Linked DNA regions of Sphingosinicella sp. BN140058. Each later gene encodes a partner of the first gene's protein in a complex. Links are inferred from orthologs where the notes say so. Each region holds a gene or a part of one and is shown in the gene's direction. Other genes may lie near its edges. The genes, in order: clpS and clpA.

The links.
Region 2: the proteins of clpS (region 1) and clpA are in contact, whole or in part, in a solved structure (PDB 1LZW), measured with the Escherichia coli proteins. The link is inferred for Sphingosinicella sp. BN140058 from one-to-one orthologs.

The regions. Positions count from the first base shown.
Region 1 is NZ_CP035501.1:1,354,762-1,366,181, forward strand. Bases 5,984-8,833 are described here. They hold clpS (ATP-dependent Clp protease adapter ClpS), read left to right. Parts: upstream 5,984-7,156; coding sequence 7,157-7,510; downstream 7,511-8,833. Other genes in these bases: ETR14_RS06165 (alpha/beta hydrolase), read left to right, coding at 5,984-6,045; ETR14_RS28155 (hypothetical protein), read right to left, coding at 6,151-6,525; ETR14_RS28160 (phasin family protein), read left to right, coding at 6,518-6,958; murA (UDP-N-acetylglucosamine 1-carboxyvinyltransferase), read left to right, coding at 7,866-8,833. Outside these bases: ETR14_RS06130 (DUF6683 family protein), read left to right, coding at 1-206; ETR14_RS06135 (DUF1003 domain-containing protein), read left to right, coding at 517-1,044; ETR14_RS06140 (glutathione S-transferase family protein), read left to right, coding at 1,238-1,915; ETR14_RS06145 (helix-turn-helix domain-containing protein), read left to right, coding at 1,980-2,240; ETR14_RS06150 (SRPBCC family protein), read left to right, coding at 2,240-2,710; glpX (class II fructose-bisphosphatase), read right to left, coding at 2,729-3,715; ETR14_RS06160 (hypothetical protein), read left to right, coding at 3,781-4,176; more of ETR14_RS06165, read left to right, coding at 4,255-5,983; more of murA, read left to right, coding at 8,834-9,149; ETR14_RS06185 (DUF445 domain-containing protein), read right to left, coding at 9,323-10,585; ETR14_RS28165 (hypothetical protein), read left to right, coding at 10,765-10,917; ETR14_RS06190 (efflux RND transporter permease subunit), read right to left, coding at 11,019-11,420. UniProt on the Escherichia coli protein: Involved in the modulation of the specificity of the ClpAP-mediated ATP-dependent protein degradation.
Region 2 is NZ_CP035501.1:1,079,931-1,091,541, forward strand. The notes cover bases 4,127-7,167. They hold clpA (ATP-dependent Clp protease ATP-binding subunit ClpA), read left to right. Parts: upstream 4,127-4,490; coding sequence 4,491-6,845; downstream 6,846-7,167. Other genes in these bases: ETR14_RS04855 (DUF1192 domain-containing protein), read left to right, coding at 4,169-4,366; ETR14_RS04865 (DUF885 family protein), read left to right, coding at 7,031-7,167. Outside these bases: ETR14_RS04840 (glutathione S-transferase family protein), read right to left, coding at 1-255; ETR14_RS04845 (DEAD/DEAH box helicase family protein), read right to left, coding at 392-3,055; ETR14_RS04850 (NAD(P)H-quinone oxidoreductase), read right to left, coding at 3,087-4,088; more of ETR14_RS04865, read left to right, coding at 7,168-8,845; ETR14_RS04870 (hypothetical protein), read left to right, coding at 9,097-9,639; ETR14_RS28130 (hypothetical protein), read left to right, coding at 9,782-9,937; ETR14_RS04875 (family 43 glycosylhydrolase), read right to left, coding at 9,956-11,401; ETR14_RS04880 (acetylxylan esterase), read right to left, coding at 11,446-11,611. UniProt on the Escherichia coli protein: ATP-dependent specificity component of the ClpAP protease. It directs the protease to specific substrates. It has unfoldase activity. The primary function of the ClpA-ClpP complex appears to be the degradation of unfolded or abnormal proteins.

The DNA.
Region 1 (11,420 bases):
CCGCGATGCGCGATCCGACCGCACGCGCCCGCTTCGCCGAAGAGTTGAAGATCATCACCCTGCTGTTCGGCAGCAGCGTCGAGAATGCTCGGCGAGAAGGCAACCGCGCGCAATTCGCTGCCGGGGTCGCCGCCCATTATCGCCAGGCGCTCGGCCGCGATCTGCGTGCCATGCGGCTCACCGCGCAGGGCTTTTCCGGCGGCTGACTCGCATCGTGCCGCCTGCTGACCAAGAGAAACCATGCTCGGCGCAGGCCGATCGTCTGCCTGGGCGACTTCGCCAGACACGGCACGTCGCTCGCTGACCAAAGATCCCGCAGCGGATCGGGAAGGTGCAGCGGAGCCCGGCAGGATCATCGCAGAATGCTCGCTCATCCGGCAGTGCGGTTGGATGCCGCAAGGATCAACGAAGCTGACTCGGCGCTTGGGGCGGAACACGCAAAGTCAAGCTGCGCTGCGCACGGAACTGCATTTGCTTTCGCCACGTTTGAGGTGACCTCGAAAGGCGACGTAAAGCATGGACGGACCGACCGTACCGCCCCCTGAGCCCAGCTCTCTCAACACTGCGCTGGCGCGCAACATCGAGGCGTTGCGAAGGCGCCGTGCGGATGAGGAAGCATCCGCCAGCACGCAGGAGCGGGTGGCGGGAGCGATCACCCGGTTCACCGGAAGCATGCGCTTCGTCTACCTTCATGCGGCGGCCTATGGCTTCTGGATCGTCGCCAACCTGGGCTGGGTTCCGGGCGTTCCGCGCTGGGATGCGACCTTCGTGGTGCTGGCGATGATGGCTTCGGTGGAAGCCATCTTCCTGTCCACCTTCATCCTGATCAGCCAGAACCGCATGTCGGCGATCAGCGAAAAGCGGGCCGAGCTCGACCTGCAAATCAGCCTGCTTGCCGAGCATGAAGTAACCAAGCTGGTCGAGATGGTGTCTGCGATCGCCGATCGGCTGGGAGTGAGCTCCGGTGGTGACGTCGAAGAGCTCAAGCGCAACGTCGCCCCGGAAGCCGTGCTCGACGCGCTCGAGCGTGACGAACCCAGCTGATACGACGAACCCGGCAACACGACGATCCATGCGCATTTTCGGGCGCTCAGGGCTCGCTTGGCCCATTCTGTCCGACCCCCGGCATTATCCGCGCAGGCCCGCATCCGAAACTTAGCCTTGCCGGAAAGTTTCTGTTGCAATCCGGACCCTGGTCGAATACTTAGCTTGCACGGAAACTTTCTAAAGATCGCCGATGGCTCTGATTCTCCATGCGCATCCGCTGTCCTCCTGCTGCTGGAAGGTGCTGATCGCCCTCTACGAGCAGGGCACCCCGTTCGAGCAGCGCATGGTGAATCTCGGCGACGCCGACGCGCGCCGCGGGTTCGAAGCCTTGTGGCCGACCGCCAAGATCCCGTTGCTGGAGGATGACGGCGCCGTCGTGCCCGAGACGTCGATTATCGTCGAGCATCTCGAAATTCATCATCCAGGTCCGAAGCCGCTGCTCCCCATAGACGAACCCGTGCGGCTGCGCGCGCGGTTGTGGGACCGGCTGTTCGACCTCTACGTCATGACTCCGATGCAGCGCTTCATCGCGGAGCTGCTGCGCTCCGAGGGCGAGCGCCATGTCCGCACGCAGCAAGAAGCCCTAGCCGCCCTTGCCTCCGCTTACGATCTTATCGAGGCGCGTCTTGGTGCCGATCCCTGGGCGGCAGGGGCCGATTTCACCATCGCCGACTGCGCGGCCGCGCCCGCCTTGTTCTACGCAGCGATCGTCCAGCCGTTTCCGCCATCCCACGCCACCCTCTCCGGCTATTTCGATCGGCTGATGGATCGGCCCTCGGTGCGGCGGGTAATCGCCGAGGCGCGGCCATGGTTCTCCTATTTCCCACTGGTCGGCGACATCCCGCAAAGGTTCCTGGCAGATTCCTGAGCTCCGCTCCGAAGCGGCGGTCGACCGCCTGTTCGTCGCGCTTGCGGATCGAAGCCGGCGCCGGATGATCGACCAGTTGAGCCGCGGACCGGCTTCGGTCAGCGAGCTTGCGCGACCGCTCGGGATCGCGCTGCCCTCGGCGCTCAAGCACCTGTCGGTTCTGGAGGCCGGCGGGATCGTTCGTTCGGACAAGGTCGGGCGAATCCGCACCTATCGGATTGCTCCCGACGCCTTCGGCGGGATCGAGGCGTGGGTTGCGGCGCGCAAGGCACAGTGGAACCGCCAGTTAGACCGCCTGGCAGACTATCTCGACGGAGAAGAGTGATGACCCACCGTTCGGCCGCGCACACCAGCTTCGTTCTGGAACGCCGGTTCACCGCATCCCCCGCGCGCGTCTTCCGCGCCTGGTCCGATCCGGTCGCGAAGCAACGCTGGTCGGATTGTCATGCCGAGGTCGGCACGATCGAGTACAGCATGGACTTCCGTCCGGGCGGGCGCGAAATCCATCGTGCGATGCTGCCGACCGGCGCACTGCAGCGGATCGAGAAGGTGTTTTTGGAGATCGTTCCCGACGCCCGCATCATCTTCGCTTATGCGATGGAAGCCGGCGGCCGCTCTCTTTCCGCTTCACTCGTCACCACCGAGTTCGTGGGCGACGGCGGAGGCACGCTGCTCAGGCTGACCGAACAGCTCGCCTATCTCGACGGCCACGACGATCTCGAGGAACGAATGCGGGGCACGGCCGAAGGTCTCGATCGCCTGCTGCTGGAAGTCGAAGACCTACCCACCGCCTGACGATCAGGCGAGAGCCGATCAGCCCTGATGGACGCCGGGTTCGTGCCGGTGCTCGCCCTTCACCCAGCGCACAGTACCCGTCGAGGCGCGCATCACCACGCTCTCCGTCGTGGTGGCATTGCGGCCGCGCTTGACGCCAGCGAGCAGGGATCCGTCGGTCACCCCCGTCGCCGCGAAAATCACGTCGCCGCGGGCGAGATCGTGAAGATCGTAGATGCGATCGAGTTCCTCGACGCCCCAGCGTGCCGCACGCGCCCGCTCCGCATCGTTGCGGAAGACCAGGCGGCCCTTGAACTGTCCACCGACGCAGCGGAGGGCTGCGGCCGCGAGCACGCCCTCGGGCGCGCCGCCCTGGCCCATATAGAGGTCGATCGTCGTCTCGGGGTTGCTGACCGCGATCACCCCGGCAACGTCACCGTCGGGGATCAGCTGGATGCCGCAGCCAAGGGCGCGCAGCTCCGCGATCAAGCCGGAGTGGCGGGGGCGATCGAGCACGCAGACGATGATATCGGCCGGGTCGACGCCCTTGGCCGCAGCCACCGCCCGGACATTGTCCGCCGGGCTCTTGTCGAGGTCCAGAACCCCATCGGGGTAACCCGGGCCGACGGCGAGTTTCTCCATGTAGACGTCCGGCGCGTTGAGCAGGCAGCCCTCTTCCGCGATGGCCAGCACCGCGAGCGCATTCGGACCGGCCTTGGCGGTGATCGTGGTGCCTTCCAGAGGATCGAGCGCGATGTCGATCCGGGGGCCCGTACCCTGGGCGGCGCCGACCTTCTCGCCGATGTAGAGCATCGGCGCCTCGTCGCGCTCGCCTTCCCCGATCACCACGGTGCCGTCGAATTCGAGCTGGTTCAGCGCTTCGCGCATCGCTTCCACCGCGGCATGGTCCGCCGCCTTCTCGTTTCCGCGTCCGACGAGCTTGGAGGCGGCGACCGCGGCAGCTTCGGTCACCCGGACCATCTCGAGCACCAGAACGCGATCGAGAACGTGGCTTGCGGTCACCATATAATCTGTCATCCTCTTTCAAGCCCCCGAGGCGGCGATAGGCGAGGTCCATGACAAAGTCGAGAATGGCGCTTGTCCTCCTCGTCGCCGTGCCGGCGCCCGCGCTCAGCTTGCCGCCGGCGATCCAAGTGTCCGAAATCACGGCCGAACAAGCGATCGAAAAGCAGCGCCGGCTGCTCGTCGAAGGCTCCGGGATCGACTGCGCGCGCGGTGGCGGTGAAGAAATCGTCGTCTGCGGACGTCGAGGGCCGGATCGTGATCGCGAGGCGCTCGCCGGCCAGAGCGTCGCCGGTGCCCGGGTCGGGCTTCTGCCTGGAGAGCCGGCCTCCGGCCTGGCCGCGATGGGCGCGGGAGACCGAACCTGCGCGGAGAGCCGCCGCTGCGGCGCCTATGTGGATTTCTTCAACGTCGGCAAGGTCCTCTACAAGCTTGGCGAACACCTGCTCGGCCGCGACGACTGATCCACCTTCCAGAGCTCTTCAGTCCCGACTGGCACCTTTGCCCGGCTCGCGTGTATTGGACGGCAGGAGAGGATCGCTATGACCGACCACACGAAATCCAGGGAGCCGGGCAATCCTGCCGGCGCCGCCCCGCCGCTGCCGTCGCTGGAAGAGATGCAGCATTGGACGTGGGTCATGGGTCGCGCCCAGCAGCTGATGATGGAACATCTCGCCGAGCAGATGCGCGAGATGGCGCCGCCCGAGCCGATGGCGCTTGCGCAGCCATGGATGGCGATGTTTCCCGATCCGGCCAAGCTTGCCGAGCAGCAGACCGCTTTGTGGACCGAAGGCATGTCGCTGTGGCAGCGGGCGCTCGGCTTCGATGGCGGCCAGAGCGCGCTCGCCGAAAAGGCGAACCGCGACAAGCGCTTCAACGCCCCGCAATGGCAGGACAACCCGATCTTCGACATGATCCGGCAAAGCTATCTGCTGGTTTCCGAACGTCTCATCGGATCGGTGGACGCGATCGAAGGGCTCGATCCCAAACAGCGCGAGAAGGTGCGCTTCCTCACCAAGAGCTTCGTCGATGCGATGGCTCCATCCAATTTTGCGCTGACCAATCCGCTGGTTCTCGAGCGGGCGATCGAAACCAAGGGCGAGAGCCTGCTCAAGGGGCTGGAGCATATGCTCCGCGATCTCGGAAAGGGACAGCTCACCCACACCGATCCGACCGCGTTCGAAGTGGGCCGCAACATCGCGCTCACGCCCGGCAAGGTGGTCAAACGGACACCGCTCTACGAACTCGTTCAGTTTTCACCGACGACGGAGAGCGTATACGAGACTCCGCTGGTCATCTTCCCGCCCTGGATCAACCGCTACTATATCCTGGACCTCAATCCGAAGAAGAGCTTCATCCGCTGGGCGGTCGAACAGGGGCTGACCGTCTTCGTCGTGTCGTGGAAGTCGGCCGACGAGACGCTCGCCGAGACCGTGCTCGACGACTATGTCGTGCGCGGCCAGATCGATGCGATCGACACGATCCGCGACCTGCTCGGCGTCGAGAGCGTCCACGCCATCGGCTATTGCGTGGCGGGCACCACCCTCGCCTGCACCCTGGCGCTGCTCGCCGCCCGCGGCGAGGCCGAGAAGGTGGCGAGCGCGACCTTCTTCACCGCCCAGGTGGATTTTTCGGAAGCCGGCGACCTGAAATTGTTCGTCGCCGACGAGACGCTGCAGATGATCGAGCAGATGTCGGCCGAAAAAGGCTTTCTGGACGGCCGCTACATGGCCGCGACGTTCAACATGCTGCGGGGCCGCGATCTCATCTGGAATTACGTCACCAGCAACTATCTGCTCGGCGAGGATTACCCGCCGTTCGACCTCCTCCACTGGAATGGCGACACCACCAATCTGCCCGCGAAATGGCATCGTTGCTACCTTCGCGACTTCTACCGCGACAACAAGCTGGTCACTCCCGGTGGCATCCATGTCGATGGCGAGCCGATCGACCTCGGCAAGGTGACCACCCCGACCTATGTTCAGGCCGGGCGGGAAGACCATATCGCGCCCGCGCAGAGCGTCTGGAAAATCACCCATCATTTCAAGGGCCCGATCCGCTTCGTGCTCGCCGGCTCCGGCCACATCGCGGGCGTCGTCAATCCCCCGGAGGCGCAGAAATATCAATATTGGACCAACGACGCGAAGGTCGCGACGCTGGACGAATTCGTCGCCGGCGCCACCGAGACCAAGGGCAGCTGGTGGCCGGACTGGATCGCCTGGATCGGCGCGAGATCCGACAAGAAGGTGGCCGCAAAGGCCGCGCGGGTACCCGGCAAGGGCAAGTTGAAGGCGATCGAGGATGCACCTGGCAGCTACGTACGGGGCCGCTGAAAGCCAGGACAACCTCTTGCGCCGATTAAATAAATTTGCTTTGCTGCACCGCACAATCTGCTTGATTTGATTGGACGAATCACCTATGTTGCGATGCAGCAAAGGTTAGGTGATTGAAATGGCTGACGAAACCAGCACGACTGAAGCTTCCACCACCGGCACCACTGCCCTCGCCGAGGCTCCCGCATCGACCGCGAAGACCGAGGCGGCACCGGCTCCGGTGGCTCCTTCGACGACGGCGGCAAGGCCCGTTCCGGCCCGCAAGCCGGCGGCCATTAAGGCGGCTCCGGCCGCCTCGGCGGCGAAAGCCAATCCGGTGTCGGCGAAGAAGGTGAACAAGATCGCGGCCAAGGCCGCTCCCAAGGCAGCTGCGCCGCGCAAGCCCGCGTCTGTCCAGTCCAAGCTGAAGGCGCTGCCGGCTCCGGCCGCCGTTTCCACCACTACCTTGAAATCGAATGAAGGGATGAGGACCATGTTCAACGACACCAATGTTGCAGAGCGTTTCCAGGCTGTTTTCGGCGATGCCAACGAGCGCGCCAAGAACGTCATCGAGCGCAACACCCGCTTCGCCGAAGAGCTGACCGAGCTCGGCCGCGGCAACGTCGAGGCTGTCGTTGCCTCCTCCAAGGTCGCTGCCCGCGGCTTCGAGACGATCGGCCAGGAAGTCGCCGAGTTTGGCCGCAAGACCTTCGAGGACGCTTCTGCGACCCTCAAGAGCCTGGCCGAAGTGAAGTCGCCCGCCGACTTCTTCCGCCTGCAGAGCGAGTTCGCCCGCACCCAGTTCGACGCGCTGGTCGCCGAGAGCTCGAAGCTGAGCGAGACCGTGATCAAGCTCGCCGGCGAAGTCGCCGAACCGATCACGAACCGCGCCACGGTTGCCGCCGAGCGCGTTCGCAGCGTCGCTGCCCTGTAAGCAGCCGCGACGCACGAGATCAGAAAGGCGGCCCGTCCGGCGGACGGGCCGCCTTTTTGCTGGGTGGACCGCAGGCGAACCTGGTGCGACACGCCGCTTCGGCCGAGGGAAATTCGCCGAGGCGTGTGCGTTTATCGCTTGCAGCAGCAGCGAATCTCTTGTCCGACGTGCATCCGGTGCAATATTTAGTGCATGCTTATGTCATCGAATGAATTGACGATCACCGCCGCGGGCGAAGGCAAGGGCGACGACGAGGGAACAGGCCTCGGCGTTGCGACCCGGACTCGCACCCGCACCAAGACGCCGTCGCCCTACAAGGTGCTGATGCTCAACGACGATTACACGCCGATGGAATTCGTCGTGCTCGTCCTGCAACGCTTCTTCAAGATGGGGATCGAAGACGCGACCCGGGTGATGCTCCAGGTGCATCAGCGCGGAGTCGGCGTCTGCGGCGTGTTCAGCTACGAAGTGGCCGAGACCAAGGTCTCCCAGGTGATCGATTACGCACGGGAGAACCAGCACCCGCTGCAGTGCACGCTGGAAAAGGCGTAAGAAGGCCGGCTGTCCATCCAGCGGCACCTTCAAGAACGATCCCTCGGCGCATCGAGGTGTTAGAGCAGCTGAGTGGATCCCCGGAACACCACGGACGGCTGCCTTCAAGACGATGGCATCTGAGTTTGCGGGTTCCGCCGCACTAAAGCCCCGAAGTCTTCCCTGTCGCAATAGGGGACGGGAGCGGAATCGCACGACCTGCGGTGGAGCGCTTTTTGCGATGATCGCCCCTCCACCATGCTTCGCATGGTCCCCATCCGCTTCGCGGACAGGGAGGATAAGAGCAGCCTGATGAGATCCCTTGGGTCCTCTCCCGGCCCCTTGCACGGAGCCGCCAAACCACTAAGAACCCGACATGGATCGCATCATCATCCGGGGCGGAAAGCCCCTCAACGGCCGCATTCCGATTTCCGGAGCGAAGAACGCGGCGCTTACTTTGCTGCCTTGCGCCTTGCTCACCGACGAGCCGCTGACCCTGCGCAATCTGCCGCGGCTCGCCGACGTCGACAGCTTCGGGCATTTGCTCAACCAGCTGGGCGTCTCGACGATGATCGAGGGCGCCCGCCCCGACGAGTTCGGCCGGGTGATGACCCTGCGCGCGTCCAATATCGCCTCGACGGTCGCACCCTACGATATCGTCCGCAAGATGCGCGCCTCGATCCTGGTGCTCGGACCGCTGGTCGCGCGCGCCGGTCAAGCGACGGTGTCGCTGCCGGGGGGCTGCGCGATCGGCATGCGTCCGGTCGATCTTCACCTCAAGGTGTTGGAAGCGCTCGGCGCCGAGATCGAGATCGCCTCCGGCTACGTCAAGGCGACCGCGCCCGGCGGACGCCTGCAGGGCGGCACGATCCGCTTCCCGTTCGTGTCCGTCGGTGCGACCGAGAATGCGTTGATGGCAGCGGTGCTCGCCAAGGGCACGACGGTGATCGAGAATGCCGCGCGCGAGCCCGAAATCACCGACCTTGCCAAATGCCTGATCGCGATGGGCGCCGACATCGAAGGGCTTCGTACCGATACGCTGACCATCCAGGGCAAGGACCGGCTGCACGGCGCCACCTATTCGGTGATGCCGGACCGGATCGAGGCCGGCAGCTATGCCTGCGCGGCCGGAATCACCGGCGGTTCGCTCGACCTGATCGGCGCCCGCAAGGAGACGATGCCCTCCATCCTCTCCAGCCTCACCGACGCCGGCCTGATCGTCGAGGATCTGGACGACGGCATCCGCGTGCGCGCCGACGGCGGGCTCAAGCCGCTGTCGCTCTCGACCGCCCCCTACCCGGCTTTCCCGACCGACATGCAGGCGCAATTCATGGCGATGCTGACGCTCGCCGAGGGCACCAGCCTGCTCACCGAGACGATCTTCGAGAATCGCTACATGCACGTGCCCGAGCTGCACCGCATGGGTGCGGACATCGAGGTTCGCGGCCGCTCGGCCGTGGTGAAGGGTGTCGGGGCGCTGCACGGCGCGCCGGTGATGGCGACCGACCTTCGCGCCTCGATGAGCCTCGTCCTCGCCGGCCTTGCCGCCAGCGGCGAGACCCAGGTCAACCGCGTCTACCATCTGGACCGCGGCTACGAGCGCCTCGAAGAGAAGCTCCAGGCCGTGGGCGCCGACATCGAGCGCGCCAGCGACGGCTGAGCGGGACCTCCTTCCCAGATCCTCCCCGCGCGCGGGGAGGGGGACCAACCGGAGGATGGTGGAGGGGGTTGGGAGGCCCGTAGGGTGCCTGGCGGTCTGGCGGCAACGGGGGCTCGGAACCCCCTCCACCGCGCTGCGCGCGCCCCCCCTCCCCGTGCCGGGGAGGATTTCCCTTACGTCAGCACCTCTGCGGTGTGGATGGCAAGGCCGACCAGCCCGCCCACCAGCGTGCCGTTGATGCGGATATATTGGAGATCGCGGCCGACCGCATTTTCCAGCCGCCCGGTAATGGTGCGCGCGTCCCAGCCGCGCACGGTGTCGGAAACCAGGGTGACGATACCGCTGCCATAGGTCGCGACGACGCCGACGACGGCGCGGCGCGCGAAGCCGTTGATCGCTGCCTTCAGCCGCGGATCCTGCTGAACGGTCTCCCCGAGCTGGCGTAGCGCTTCCCCGAACTTGCCGGCGAGGACCGCATCGGGATCGCGCGCCGCCTTGAGCAGGGCGGCGCGGCTATTCTCCCACAGGCCGCCGACCCATTCGGTGACCGCCTTGTTGGCCAGGATCTCGGCCTTCCAGGCCTCGACCTTGTCCTTGGTCTCGTCGTCCCACTGCATGTCCCAGGCAAGGCCTGCGAGCCCCTCTTCGGCCTTGGCGCGGAGCGGGTGCTGGGGATCGATCGCCATGTCGATGGTGAGGCGGCGCAGGCCGTCGACGATGGCATCGGCGAGCCGCTCGTCCAGTCCGGCCAGCCGGACGATCCAGCCCGCTTTCTGGTGGACCATCGCGCGGATGATGTCTTCGTTCGCGTCGAGGGTCCGGCCCGCCCAGGTGACGATGGAGTCGAGCATCGGCACGTGCCGCTCCTCGGTGATCGCTGCTTCCAAAGTCTTGCCGAGCAAAGGCGAGACGTCGAGCGTCTTCAGCCGTGCGGCAACGGCGGCCTTGACCATGCCGCCAAGACGCTCCTCGTCGAGACTCTCGAGCAGGCCTGCGAAGAGGCGCGATGCGCCCTCGCGCAGCCGTCCCTCCGGCGGGGGGTTGGCGAGGAAGCGGCCGATCGCGCCCGCGATGTCCACCGCACGCATCCGCCGCGCGACCACCGATGGGATCAGGAAGTTGTCGCGCAGGAACGACGCAAGCGTCTCCCCGATCCGATCCTTGTTGCGCGGAATGATGGCGGTGTGCGGGATCGGAAGGCCGAGCGGATGGCGGAAGAGCGCCGTCACGGCGAACCAGTCGGCGAGGCCGCCGACCATCGCCGCTTCGGCAAAGGCGCGCACGAAGCCCCAGGCCGGGTGGAGGTCGTCATACCGCCCGGCGACCAGAAACAGGGCCGCCATCGCAATCAGCATCGTCGTCGCGACGAAACGCATCCTGGCGCCGTTCGCACCGGACATGACCATCTGGGCAGCGGGCGGGCTGGTGCGACTCATCGCTGCGACAATGGTCGGAGGGCGCGAAGGTTCATCGGCCCGCCAAGAGGCGGCATGCGGCACTGCGTGGACACGATCGGTCCGAAACGGATCTGTCTCGCAGGTGCCATGCGCGCGTCGCGCGTGCGAGAAGGTGGTCCCCACTCCTTTCGAGGGGGCACAACAGAGGGAGCACGGATATGAGGATCAGGAGAGTGGCGACCGCAATCGCGATCATCGTCGTGACGTCGACTGCGGCTGCGACACCGGCGCGGGCGGTCAGCATCTGCGACATCAATCCGGACACCAGTTATTATTCGTGGTTCGCGCACGCCTTCGGCTACTGCAACTGAGCCGAGCCTCAACACGAAAATCGGGGGAGCGCGACCGGGCTCCCCCTTTTTCGTGCGCCCGCCGCAGCGGACCGTCGGACTGAATATGCGGGGTCGCCGCGTCACTCCGCCGGCTGGGTTGCCGAAACGGGATGCCCATCCTCTCCACCATTGGTGAAGATCCGGCGGAGCTTCGGCCCGAGACGCTGCTCGAAGCCGACCGCGAGGCTGAAGCAGGCCGGCACGATGACCAAGGTCAGGATCGTCGACAGGATCAAGCCGCCGATCACGGTGACGCCCATCGGCGCGCGCCACGCCGCATCGCCGTTGAGCGACACGGCCGTCGGCACCATGCCGGCCACCATCGCGACCGTGGTCATCACGATCGGCTGGGCCCGCTTATGGCCCGCCTCCATGATCGCCGTCCATTTGTCGACGCCGCGGTCCATCTCCTCCAGCGCGAAATCGACGAGCAGGATCGAGTTCTTGCAGACGATGCCGAGCAGCATCAGCAAGCCGATATA
Region 2 (11,611 bases), 280 kb from region 1 along the record:
CGGCACGAGCGCCGAACCGTCGGCGAGGTAGAAGCAGGCGGCATTGCTTTCGGGAAGCGCGCGGTCGCCGATCTGCAGCACCGGGATCCGGCCGTTGGCGTTCACGTCGCGCAGGAATTCGGGCGTTCGCGTTTCGCCCTTGAGGATGTCGTACTCGCGCCGTTCGAGCGGCAGCCCGAGCAGGGCGGCGGTGAGCCTGATCTTGTAGCAATTTCCGGAATTGGCATATTCGTGGAGAACGAGGGTGTCGGTCATCAAGGCATTCCTTCGGGTCGCGCGGAGCCGCCTCGGCCGTGATCCGGCCGCGGAAGACGGGCTGCCTACCCGTGCTCTGCTTGTGGTCCCCGCCGCCTCTTTCGCCGATCGTTTCGGCCTTGTCCATGCGCCGAGATCATAGCCAGGCGGATTGACGATCCACCCGGCGCTGGAAACCCGCGGCAAAGGCTTGCACCCGTGCCCGGAGCAGCAGCAAACGGCCCTCCGCCGTACGGGCGAAGACGAGCCGCGAACTGCCGACCCGGCGGACCCACAGGGTGTGGAATTGCTCGGCCCATTCCTTGCGGCGCGCCAGCGCGGCAGGAACGGCGTGATAATCAGCCCGCTGCCGCCCCCAAAGCCAGCTGCGCCGGACCAGCAGATAGCGCGGATTGCGCACTGGCCCGAGGATCTCGGCCATCGCCTCGATCAGGACATGCTCGGTTGCGCGGGAGACGCCGTGGACGACGACGACGTGGCGGCCGGCCAAGCTGCGCCGGATCTCGAAACGGGCGCATTCGGCCTCGTCATCCGAGACCAGTTCGGCCGCGTTGAGCGCCTCCAGCACGGCGCGCGCAACCTGTTCGAGGCTGCCTTCGAGCGAACCGTTACGAATCAGCAGCCAGGCGGCGCGGAGCAGGTTCGGAGCGGCGGCGAGCGCGCCGGCGCCGGCCGCGGCCATTGCGGCCGCGCCAATCCCGCCGAGCCCGTCGATACCACGCAGCGCGTCGGCCGCGGCAAGGGCGCCGCTCGCTGCGGCGGTGATTCCGAGCCAGCGCAGAGTGTCGCGCCAGGCGAGCACACGGGGCGCGTAACGCGGCGCCACGATCTCGCGGACATGCGCATGTGGCGCCGCCTCACCCAGCGATCTTTCCCAGCGCGCCCGGATCCCCGGCCGATCGCCCGCGATCGCGAAGCTGCGCGCGTTCCACGCCTCAGGGTCCGGATCGGGTAGGCCAAGCCGCTCCAGGCCGCTCAGGATCTGCGGCCCCCAATTGGCGACTCCCTCGAACGCTCGAAAGCGGCGATCGAGCAGGTCGAGATCCGAGCCTGGCTCGTCACCGTCGTCGAGCCGACCCCAGTCGAGCCGGCGACGGAGCGTCCCCCAGGCGCTCGGCAACGCCTCCACCGTCGCCAGATGCCAGATATTGGCGACCTTGCCGGGGCATGCCGGATCGATGCGGATCGCCCGGCCGCGCATCTGGTTGGAGAGCATGAAGGCGGCACTGTTGCTGGCGAGCACCAGGCTGTTCACCGCCGGCGCGTCCCAGCCTTCGCCGAGCAGAGCCTGGGTGCCGACCAGGATCCTGATCTCGCCCGTGCAGAACAACGTGGTGACCAGATCGACCAGCACGGCCTCGGCGGCGCCCGACGCGCTTATCCGGAAGAAGCCGGGACAGGCGAGGATCGGGTGCGCTGCGATCAGCGCATCGGCGAGGCCGCGCCGGCGGGCCTGCGTGCGCAGCGCCATCGCCGCCGCGCTGGGCAGGATGACAAGGCCGCCGGTCAGCACCCCGATCGGCTGGCGGCCGATGCGCGCGCGGCGCAGCGCCTCGAAGATCGGCACGACGCCGAGCTTGGCGGGCGCGAGGCGTGCGCTGCGGCTGCGCGGCAGATCGGCGGCGCGGACATGGTCGCTCAGCACGACCAGCCGAAGCCCTTCGCCGAGGCACTCGGCCTCGCGCCGGGCAATGTCGACGATGCTGTCGAGCTTGGCCAGGCTTGCCGCCATCCGTCTGAATAGGCTGCGGCCCTCGCGCAGACGCACCCTGCCGCCTTCGATCAGGCCGAGCGGCTCCAGCGCCGCCTTGATCGCGGTCCGGCGCTCGCGCGTCATCGGGAAGGCGTCGCGATGGCGGTACAGCAGGCCGTCGAGCAGCACCTCCAGCCAGAATAACGACGGCGCCGGCAGCGTCCGGCGGCTGGCGCCGAGCAGATCCAGCGGCGCCCGCGGCAACGGCCGCCGGGCCGCGGCGAGATGGACCATGACCGCCGACAGCATCTCGGGTGCCTCGAGGATCGGCTCCAGATTGCGCCTGGGATCGGTGAGCCAGGGATGCCGTTCGAGTCCGTCGAGGAACGGCGCGTCCGAGCGGAGTTCGGCAACGAGGGCGGCGAATCCTTTGCGGCGGCGGTCGAGCAAGGCGAGCGTGTCCGCGTCGGGCCGGGACACGACGACATGATCCTGGTGCGGACAGAGGTCTCCGTTGCGGACCAGCTCCGGCACGCCGATTTCGAGGTCGATCGGGCCGCATAGCGCCTCGTAGCGCGCCCATTCCGCATGCGGCGCATCATAGGGTGGTGTCGCGGTCAGGGCGACGAGATGGGCCCCCGGCAACGCATCGACCAGCGCCTGGAGCGCGTTCCACCATTCCCGCCGCAGATGATGCGCCTCGTCGAGCAGGAGCGACACCGGCCCGATCGCCTCGAGCCGCGTGACCAGCGCGGCGAAGCGGCCGTCCTCCGCATCTGTCCACAGGGCGTGCAGCGCCTGGTAGGTGGCCACCGTCATGGCGCCGGGCGCAGCGAGATCGCTCGACAGCTCGCCCGGCTGCGGCGGCTCGGGCAGGAAATGGGGGACGAGCCGGCTGCACCATTGATCGCGGATCGTCCGGGTCGGTGCGAGCACGAGCGCCGGCTGGCCGAGGCGGCGCATCAGTTCGAGCCCGAGCACCGTCTTGCCCGATCCTGGTGCGGCGACGACGTGCAGCCGCCGGTCGGCGGCATGGCGATCGAACTCCTCGAGCGCCCGAGCCTGATAATCGCGCCACACGCCCGAAAAGCGCATTCGCGACAGCATCCCCGCTCGCGGGCCTAGCGCGCCGCTGCGGTCATGCGACCGTCAGCACGATCTTGCCGACATGATCGCCCGCTTCCATTCGCCGGTGCGCGTCGGCGGCCTCGGTGAGCGGAAAGTCGCCGTCGATGATCGGGCGGAGCTCGCCGCTTTCGATCAGCGGCCAGACCCGGGCCCGCAATTCTCCGGCGATCCCGGCCTTGAAGGCGGCATCGCGGGCGCGCAGCGTCGAGCCGGTCAGGGTCAGCCGCTTGCGCATGATCGGCCAGAGCGGGATCTGCGCGTCGGCGCCGCGCTGGGCGGCGATCGAGACGTGGCGGCCGTCCTCGGCCAGGCAGGCGAGGTTCCGCGGCACGTAATCGCCGCCGACCATGTCGAGGACGAGGTCGACGCCGCGCCCCCCGGTCAGCGTCTTGACCTCGGCGACGAAATCCTGCGCGCGATAGTCGATGGCATGGGCCGCCCCGATCTCCAGCGCCCGTGCGCATTTGGCAGCGCTGCCGGCGGTGACGATCACGTTCAGCCCAAGCGCTCTGCCGAGCAGGATCGCGGTGGTGCCGATGCCGCTGGTGCCGCCGTGAACGAGGATCGTCTCGCCGGCCTGCGCTGCACCGCGCTGGAAGACGTTGCTCCACACGGTGAAGAAGGTTTCGGGAAGTGCCGCGGCCTCGATCAGCGACAGGCTCGCCGGCACCGGCAGGCACTGCCCCGCCGGCGCCGCGCAATATTCGGCATAGCCGCCGCCCGAAACCAGGGCGCACACCTTCATACCGAGCATGGCCGGCGCCACCCCCTCGCCGAGCGCCGCCACCTCGCCGGCAATCTCCAGCCCCGGAATCGACGGCGCGCCCGGCGGCGGCGGATAGAAGCCCTGGCGCTGGACGACGTCGGGGCGGTTGACGCCGGCGGCGGCGACTCGGATCAGCACCTCGCCGGGCGCGGCGCGCGGCAGCGGCCGCTGAACGGGGACGAGCAATTCGGGGCCGCCGGCCTCGGCGGGGTCGATGGCAGTCATGTGCGGGGGGAACGTGGTCATGGCGCCACGGTCGCCGCGAAAGCGCGCCGGCGCAAGAGGCTGCGGTTGACAGCCGGCGGCGGGCAACGGAACCTGGCGCCATGGACCTCGACGAGCTCTTCCCGGACAAACCCGGTGACCCGCTGGTCCTGCTGGTCAAGCAGGATCTCGATCCCCTCTCGGTCGACGAGCTGCACGCGCGCATCGCCATTCTCGAAGGCGAAATCGCCCGGGTGCGGGCCAAGATCGCCGCCGCCGTCGATCATCGCGCAAATGCGGATTCGCTTTTCAGAAAATGAAACCTTCGCTGGAACATATTGGTGATCCGCCAGCTTTTTCAGACACGCGCTTGATCGGGCCGGGAGAGACCCAACATCAGGGCAAACGGCCCTTCCGTTCGGGGCGGGCCAGTAGGAGTAGCTAATGCCGTCATTTGCCCGCGAACTCGAGCAAACCCTGCATACGGCGCTCGCCGAAGCGAGCGGCCGCAAGCACGAATATGCGACGCTCGAGCACCTGCTTCTCGCGCTCATCGAGGATACCCATGCCAGCCGAGTCATGAAGGCATGCGGCGTCGATTTGAACGAGCTTCGCGAAGCCGTGCGCATGTATCTCGACAACGAACTGGAAGCGCTCAAGGTCGAAGGCGATACCGATCCTTCGCCAACCAGCGGCTTCCAGCGCGTCGTCCAGCGCGCCATTCTCCACGTCCAGTCGTCCGGCCGTGACGAGGTCACCGGCGCCAACGTGCTGGTCGCCCTCTTCTCCGAGCGCGAATCCTACGCGGTCTATTTCCTGCAACAGCAGGACATGAGCCGGCTCGACGCGGTCAGCTACATCAGCCACGGCGTCGGCAAGGGCGAGACCGCGGCCGAGCCGACCGAGGTCAAGGGTGCCGAGGAGACCAAACAGGAGGAGGGCAAGAAGAAGTCCGAATCCGCCTTGAAGCAGTTCACCGTCAACCTGAACGAGAAGGCGCAGAACGGCCGTGTCGATCCGCTGATCGGCCGCGGACCCGAAGTCGACCGCACCGTCCAGATCCTCTGCCGTCGGTCGAAGAACAACCCGCTCTATGTCGGTGATCCCGGCGTCGGCAAGACCGCGATCGCGGAAGGCCTGGCGCGCAAGATCATCGAGGGCGAGGTGCCGGATGTCCTCAAGGAAGCCGTCATCTATTCGCTCGACATGGGGGCCCTGCTCGCCGGCACCCGCTATCGCGGCGATTTCGAGGAGCGTCTGAAGGCGGTGGTGACGGAGCTCGAGAAGCTGCCGCACGCCATCCTGTTCATCGACGAGATCCATACCGTGATCGGCGCCGGTGCCACGTCCGGCGGCGCGATGGACGCGTCCAACCTGTTGAAGCCGGCCCTGTCGGGCGGGACGATCCGCTGCATCGGATCGACCACCTACAAGGAGTTCCGGAACCATTTCGAGAAGGACCGCGCCCTCCTCCGCCGCTTCCAGAAGATCGACGTCAACGAGCCGACGATCGAGGATACGGTGAAGATCCTGGCCGGGCTCCGGACTGCTTTCGAGGAGCATCACAACGTCAAGTACACGCCCGACGCGATCAAGGCGGCGGTCGAGCTCTCGGCGCGCTACATCAACGACCGCAAGCTGCCGGACAAGGCGATCGACGTGATCGACGAGGTCGGCGCGATGCAGATGCTGGTGCCGCCGTCCAAGCGCAAAAAGACGATCACCACTAAGGAAATCGAGACGGTCATCTCGACGATGGCGCGAATTCCGGCCAAGAGCGTGTCGTCCGACGACAAGAAGACGCTGGAGCATCTCGAGCGCGATCTGAAGCGGGTGGTGTTCGGCCAGAACCGGGCGATCGAGGTCCTTTCCTCGGCGATCAAGCTCAGCCGGGCCGGCCTTCGCGATCCCGACAAGCCGATCGGCAACTACCTCTTCTCCGGCCCGACCGGCGTCGGCAAGACCGAGGTGGCGCGCCAGCTGGCGACGATCATGGGCATCCCGCTGCAGCGCTTCGACATGTCCGAATATATGGAGCGTCACTCGGTCAGCCGGCTGATCGGCGCGCCTCCGGGCTATGTCGGCTACGATCAGGGCGGCCTCTTGACCGACGCGGTCGATCAGCATCCGCACTCCGTGCTGCTGCTCGACGAGATCGAAAAGGCGCATCCGGATCTGTTCAACATCCTGCTGCAGGTGATGGACAACGGCAAGCTCACCGATCACCACGGCAAGACGGTCGATTTCCGCAACGTCATCCTGATCATGACGACCAATGCGGGCGCCAGCGACATGGCGCGCGAGGGCGTCGGCTTCGGCAACGTCACCCGCGAGGGTGAGGACGAGGAAGCAATCAAGCGGATGTTCACCCCGGAATTCCGCAACCGCCTCGACGCGATCGTGCCGTTCGACTACCTCCCCACCGAGGTCGTCGCCCGCGTGGTGGACAAGTTCATCCTCCAGCTCGAGCTGCAGCTGGCGGACCGCAACGTCCACATCGATCTCGACGAGGAAGCGCGCAAATGGCTGACCGCGCGCGGCTACGACAAGATGTACGGCGCACGCCCGATGGGCCGCCTCGTCCAGGAGAAGATCAAGCAGCCGCTCGCCGAGGAACTGCTCTTCGGCAAGCTCGTCCACGGCGGCGAGGTCAAGGTCACGATCAAGGACAATGCGCCCTCGTTCGAGATCATCCCGGCCCCGCCCAAGCCCTCCAAGCGCAAGGGCAAGAAGGCCGAAGGCGAACAGGACGCTCCGGCCGAAGGCAGCGCCGAGGAGGGGAAGGCCGAGCAGGCGTAAGCCGCACGCCTCTGCAGCTCCATTGAACGAAAAGGCCTCTCCCGCGCATGCGGGGGAGGCTTTTTCTTTGGCGGCGCCACTCGCCCGCTCGAGATCACCGAACTACGTCCGGCTTGACCACTCCGATTGAAAACCCCGTCCCGCCAGCTACAAACCGACCTCCTGCCCCTTTCCGGAGTCCTGCCATGCACCGCCGCCAGTTCCTGTCTTCCGCAGCGATGGTCGGGCTCGTTGCGGCATGGCCGGTCATGGCCCGGGCGCAAGGCGGCAAGGCGAGCGGTGCCGATGCGAAGCTCCGCGCGTTGCTCGACGAATTCTTCTACGCGCGGCTCGACGAATCTCCCGAGGAGGCGACCTCGCTCGGGCTCGACACCGGCGCCCGCGCGCCGCTCAGAGGCAAGCTGTCCGATCTCTCCCGCGCTGGCGCCGGGCGCCAGCTCGCCCGCACCAAGGCCGAGCTGGCCCAGCTGCGCACGGTCGATCGCGCCGCTCTGAGCGAAGCGTCCAAACTCGACGTCGAGATCGTCGAATACAGCCTCACCCGCGCCATTGCCGGCGAGCGCTTCGGCTATGGCGACACGCTCGGCCGCTACGCCCCCTACATCCTGTCTCAGCTTTCCGGCGCCTATCGCGACGTGCCCGATTTCCTCGCCAACACCCATGAAGTGCGCAATGCCGCCGACGCCGATGCCTATGTCGCGCGGATCGAGGCCTTTGCCGGTGCGATCGACCAAGAGACCGAGCGCCAGCGCGCCGATGCGGCGAAGGGCGTGTTCGCGCCCGATTACATCCTCGACACCACGTTGAAACAGCTCGGCCAGGCGCGCGACGTCCCCGCCGCACGGAGCCGGCCGGTCACCGATCTTGCCGCCAAGCTCAAGGCTGCGGGCCTGCCGCCCGAGCGTGCCGCCGCGGTGGAGAAATTGATGGCCGAGCGCGTGTTCCCGGCGCTCGACCGCCAGCGCGCGCTGGTCACCGAGCTTCGCGCCAAGGCGGTGCACGATGCCGGCGTCTGGCGCCTGCCCGACGGCGAAGCCTTCTACGCCGCCGCGGCCAGCGCCGCGACCACCACCGAGCTGACCGGCGACGAGATCCACCGCCTCGGCCTCGACCAGGTTGCGGAAATCCAGGGCCGCATCGACGGGATCCTTAAGGCGCAGAGCATGACCCAGGGCAGCGTCGGCGAGCGGCTGGTCGCGCTCAACCAGCGTCCCGACCAGCTCTTTCCCAACACCGATCCCGGTCGGGAAGCCCTGCTGGAGGCACTGCGCGGACAGATAAAGGCGATGGAGAAGCGCCTGCCCGAGCAATTCGCCGTGCTGCCGCGGGCGCCGGTGGAAGTCCGCCGCGTTCCCGAAGCGATCCAGGCCGGCGCGCCCGGCGGCTATTACGAGGCCGCCTCGCTCGACGGCTCCCGCCCGGCCATCTATTTCATCAACCTGCGCGACACCTTCGACCGGCCCAAATTCGGCCTTGCCACCCTCAGCTATCACGAGGGCGTGCCCGGCCACCATCTTCAGGTGATGTCGGCGCTGGAGAGCGACGACATTCCGCTGATCAGGCGCCGCGGCGGCTATTCGGGCTATACCGAGGGCTGGGCGCTCTATTCGGAGCAGCTCGCCGACGAGATGGGGATGTACGAAGGCGATCCGCTGGGCCAGGTCGGCTACCTCCAGTCCTTGCTGTTTCGCGCCACCCGCCTCGTCGTGGACAGCGGCATGCACGCCAAGCGCTGGAGCCGCGAGAAGGCGACCGATTACTTCCTCGCCACCACCGGCATCGCCCGGGGACGCGGCCAGGGCGAGATCGATCGCTATATGGTCTGGCCCGGACAGGCGTGCAGCTACAAGATCGGCCACACCGTCTGGACGCGCCTACGCGACGAGGCGCGTATCAGGGCGGGCTCCGGCTGGGATCCGAAGCAATTTCACCGCGTGCTGACGCTCGGCGCAATGCCCCTGACGGTGCTCGAGCGGATCGCGCGGGCACGCATGGGGTAAGCTTCCGGAGGTACACCAGCGCAGGATTGCCGGCTCGAACATCGTCGGCACCGCAGGCGCGAGTCTTGCCGGACATCGCCACACCCATTCCTATGCCGACGCGCAGTCCTGCCAGGGGTCTGCGCGTGGCAAGTCTTTACATCCATTCGCTGCACGCTACCCTCGAGTGCGAGGGGTGACTGCGACGCGGCTCGAGGTGATGCGGGAAGAATCCGGCCCATGAACCGCACGCGCGATCAGGGGGACCATAGATGTCGAGTGGCGTTCACGAGGCCGCTTCTGCGCCGGGCGGGGAGAAGGTCCGATTCTGGTTTGTCCGCACCGCCGCACTTTGCCTGTTCGCAGCGGCAACGTCCTGCGGCGAGTATGAACCTCCTCCTCCACATCTTGCCTTCGGCGATCTGCCGGTCAGCGGCAGCCTCTCCGATGCCCGTTACGCCGGGTTCGGCGGATGCATCGAGGATACGACCAGCCTGCGCTGCTTCCGTCGAGGCGTGACGTTTGAGGGCAAGGGTCCGTTCAATGCCGCCGTCGATCTGGGCGGATCGGCCGGGAGCAAGGGCTTTGCGCAAGTCACGCTCTGGCACGATCGAGACCAGGATGCCTTCCTCGCCGTCAGCGAGAGCTTGAAGAAGACCGGGTGGAAGGAATGTTTCACCGGCAACGATCGGAAAGGCGATCAGGCCGTCTATTCCCGACAGGGCGAGCGTGTGAAAATCCTCATGGATCTCAGCTATTTCGGCAAGCGCCGCCTGAGGATCGCGCCCGCATCGAGCGCAGAGGCCCGCTGCTGAACGTCCTTCCGGGCACGCTGAGCGTCCAGCAAATCTCCAGCGCAACCGGCGCGCCGCGTGCTCAGCTTGACTGCCTTCGCCTCCGGACGAGTTGCGGCCCCTCGCGCCGGCTTGTGCGTTGGGACGGCAAAGGAGACGCAACATGACCACACATCCGAAGCCTGGCAACGAGCCTGATCAGAAGGACATGTCGGGCGCGCTCGACATCGAGAGCGAGACCCCTCATCCTTCGGCGACGCTCCCGAACAGGGCCGAGGAGGCGGAGGAAGAGGCAGCACGGCTAGGCGATTTCGCCTGACCCGAACCGGGAACCGGCTCAGGGCAGACGGAAGCTCCACTGCCCGGCGTCGTTCGCCGGATCGAAGCGCGCCAGTGTCGGCGTGCTCGCGCCGATCGCGATCAGCGCCGCATCCTTGCCGGCCGCCGTCCCGGTCTTCGGCATGATCCGGTAACGGCCGTTGGTAAGCTGGTCGATCCGCCATAACTGCGCGTCCGCGCCCGTGAAGCGGGGCACCGCCTCGACCTCGCCATTGGCCGCGGCTGCCAAGGTGCGCTCGGTCCCGGCGATGCTGATCCGGTAATAAGGCGCGCCGAAAAAGCCGCCCGCTTCCGCCACCGGAGTCACCGTCCAATGCTGGTGCGGCCGCACCATGTAGGCGGCAAGATCGACGCCGACTGTTCCCGCGGGCCACCCCTTCATATCCTCCGCAAGAGATTGCGACGGGATCGGCTGGACCGGGTCGTCGGGCGAGGCCATGAAGCTGCGGCGGGAATCGAAGTCGATCCGCTTGAAGTCGACCGCGAGTTCGAGCGCATTGCCGCTGCGCGCCGACTGGATCTCGTAGGTACCGAGGCGCACGTTCTCGCCGGCAACCGGCCAGCCGTCCTGCCACCGCAAGGGCTCGACCGCGAGCACGCTGCGGCCGCTACGCTGCATGTCGGCCTCGTAATGCATCGAGAATTTCTCGACGCCGTCGCCGAGCTGGATCAGGCCGAAATGGCCCGGTCCGATGCCGCGGCCGTGCGCGGCGGCGACCAGCGTGCCGCCGCCTTTCAGGAGAGGAATACCCATCCGATCGACATAGGGGCCGAGCACGTCGCGGGAGCGGCCGACCCGGATGTTGTAGGTGGAATTGGGCCCGTCGCAGCAGGTGCCGTGGGTGCCGAGCAGATAATAATAACCGTCGCGGTACAGGAGCGCGGTCGCCTCCATGTCGATCGCGATGTCGGTCGGCGCGCTGCCGGCCCGGCGCGCGCCGGTGGCAGGATCAAGCTCGACGATGCGGATGAAACCGAAATAGGTTCCATAGCTCAGCCACAGTCGCGCACCCGCGAGCAGAAAGGCGGGATCGATCGCGTCCGCATTTTCGCGGCCGTCGCTCGACGCGACCACGCCGACGTCGTGATACTCGAAATCCGGGGACTTAGGGTCGAGCGACCGGGTCCACATGACCTTGATCTGGCTCGCATGGCCGCCGTTCATGCCGCCGCCGCCGACCGCATAAGCGACATAATAGCGATCGCCGATCTTGATCACGTCGGGCGCGAGGCCGCCGCCGGGGCGGACCGGTCCTGGCAGCCAGGTCCAGCCGTCGTCCGAGACGAGACCGCCCGCCCGCGTTCCGAACGTATAATAGCGTCCACCGGATTCCACGATCGTCGACGGATCGTGGATGAAGGGCTTGCCGGCGAGTTGCGCCGAGGCAGGCACCGCCGACAGGCCAAGCGCCAGGCACGCAGCCACTGCAGGTTTGAACTTCATACCCACCCCTTCTTGCTTTCCGCCTGCACCGATGACGCGCACCATCATCGGGTTCGCACCGCAAGGCCGCGGATCGGCGCGCCCTGATCGTCGAGGAAGCGGACGCAGAAATCACTGAGCCCCGGCCCGTTGATCACCGCGCCCCAGACGACGTTGCGGCCCTTGCGCAGGGTCAGGCGCGGCGAGACGACATCGTCCATTACCATCCGC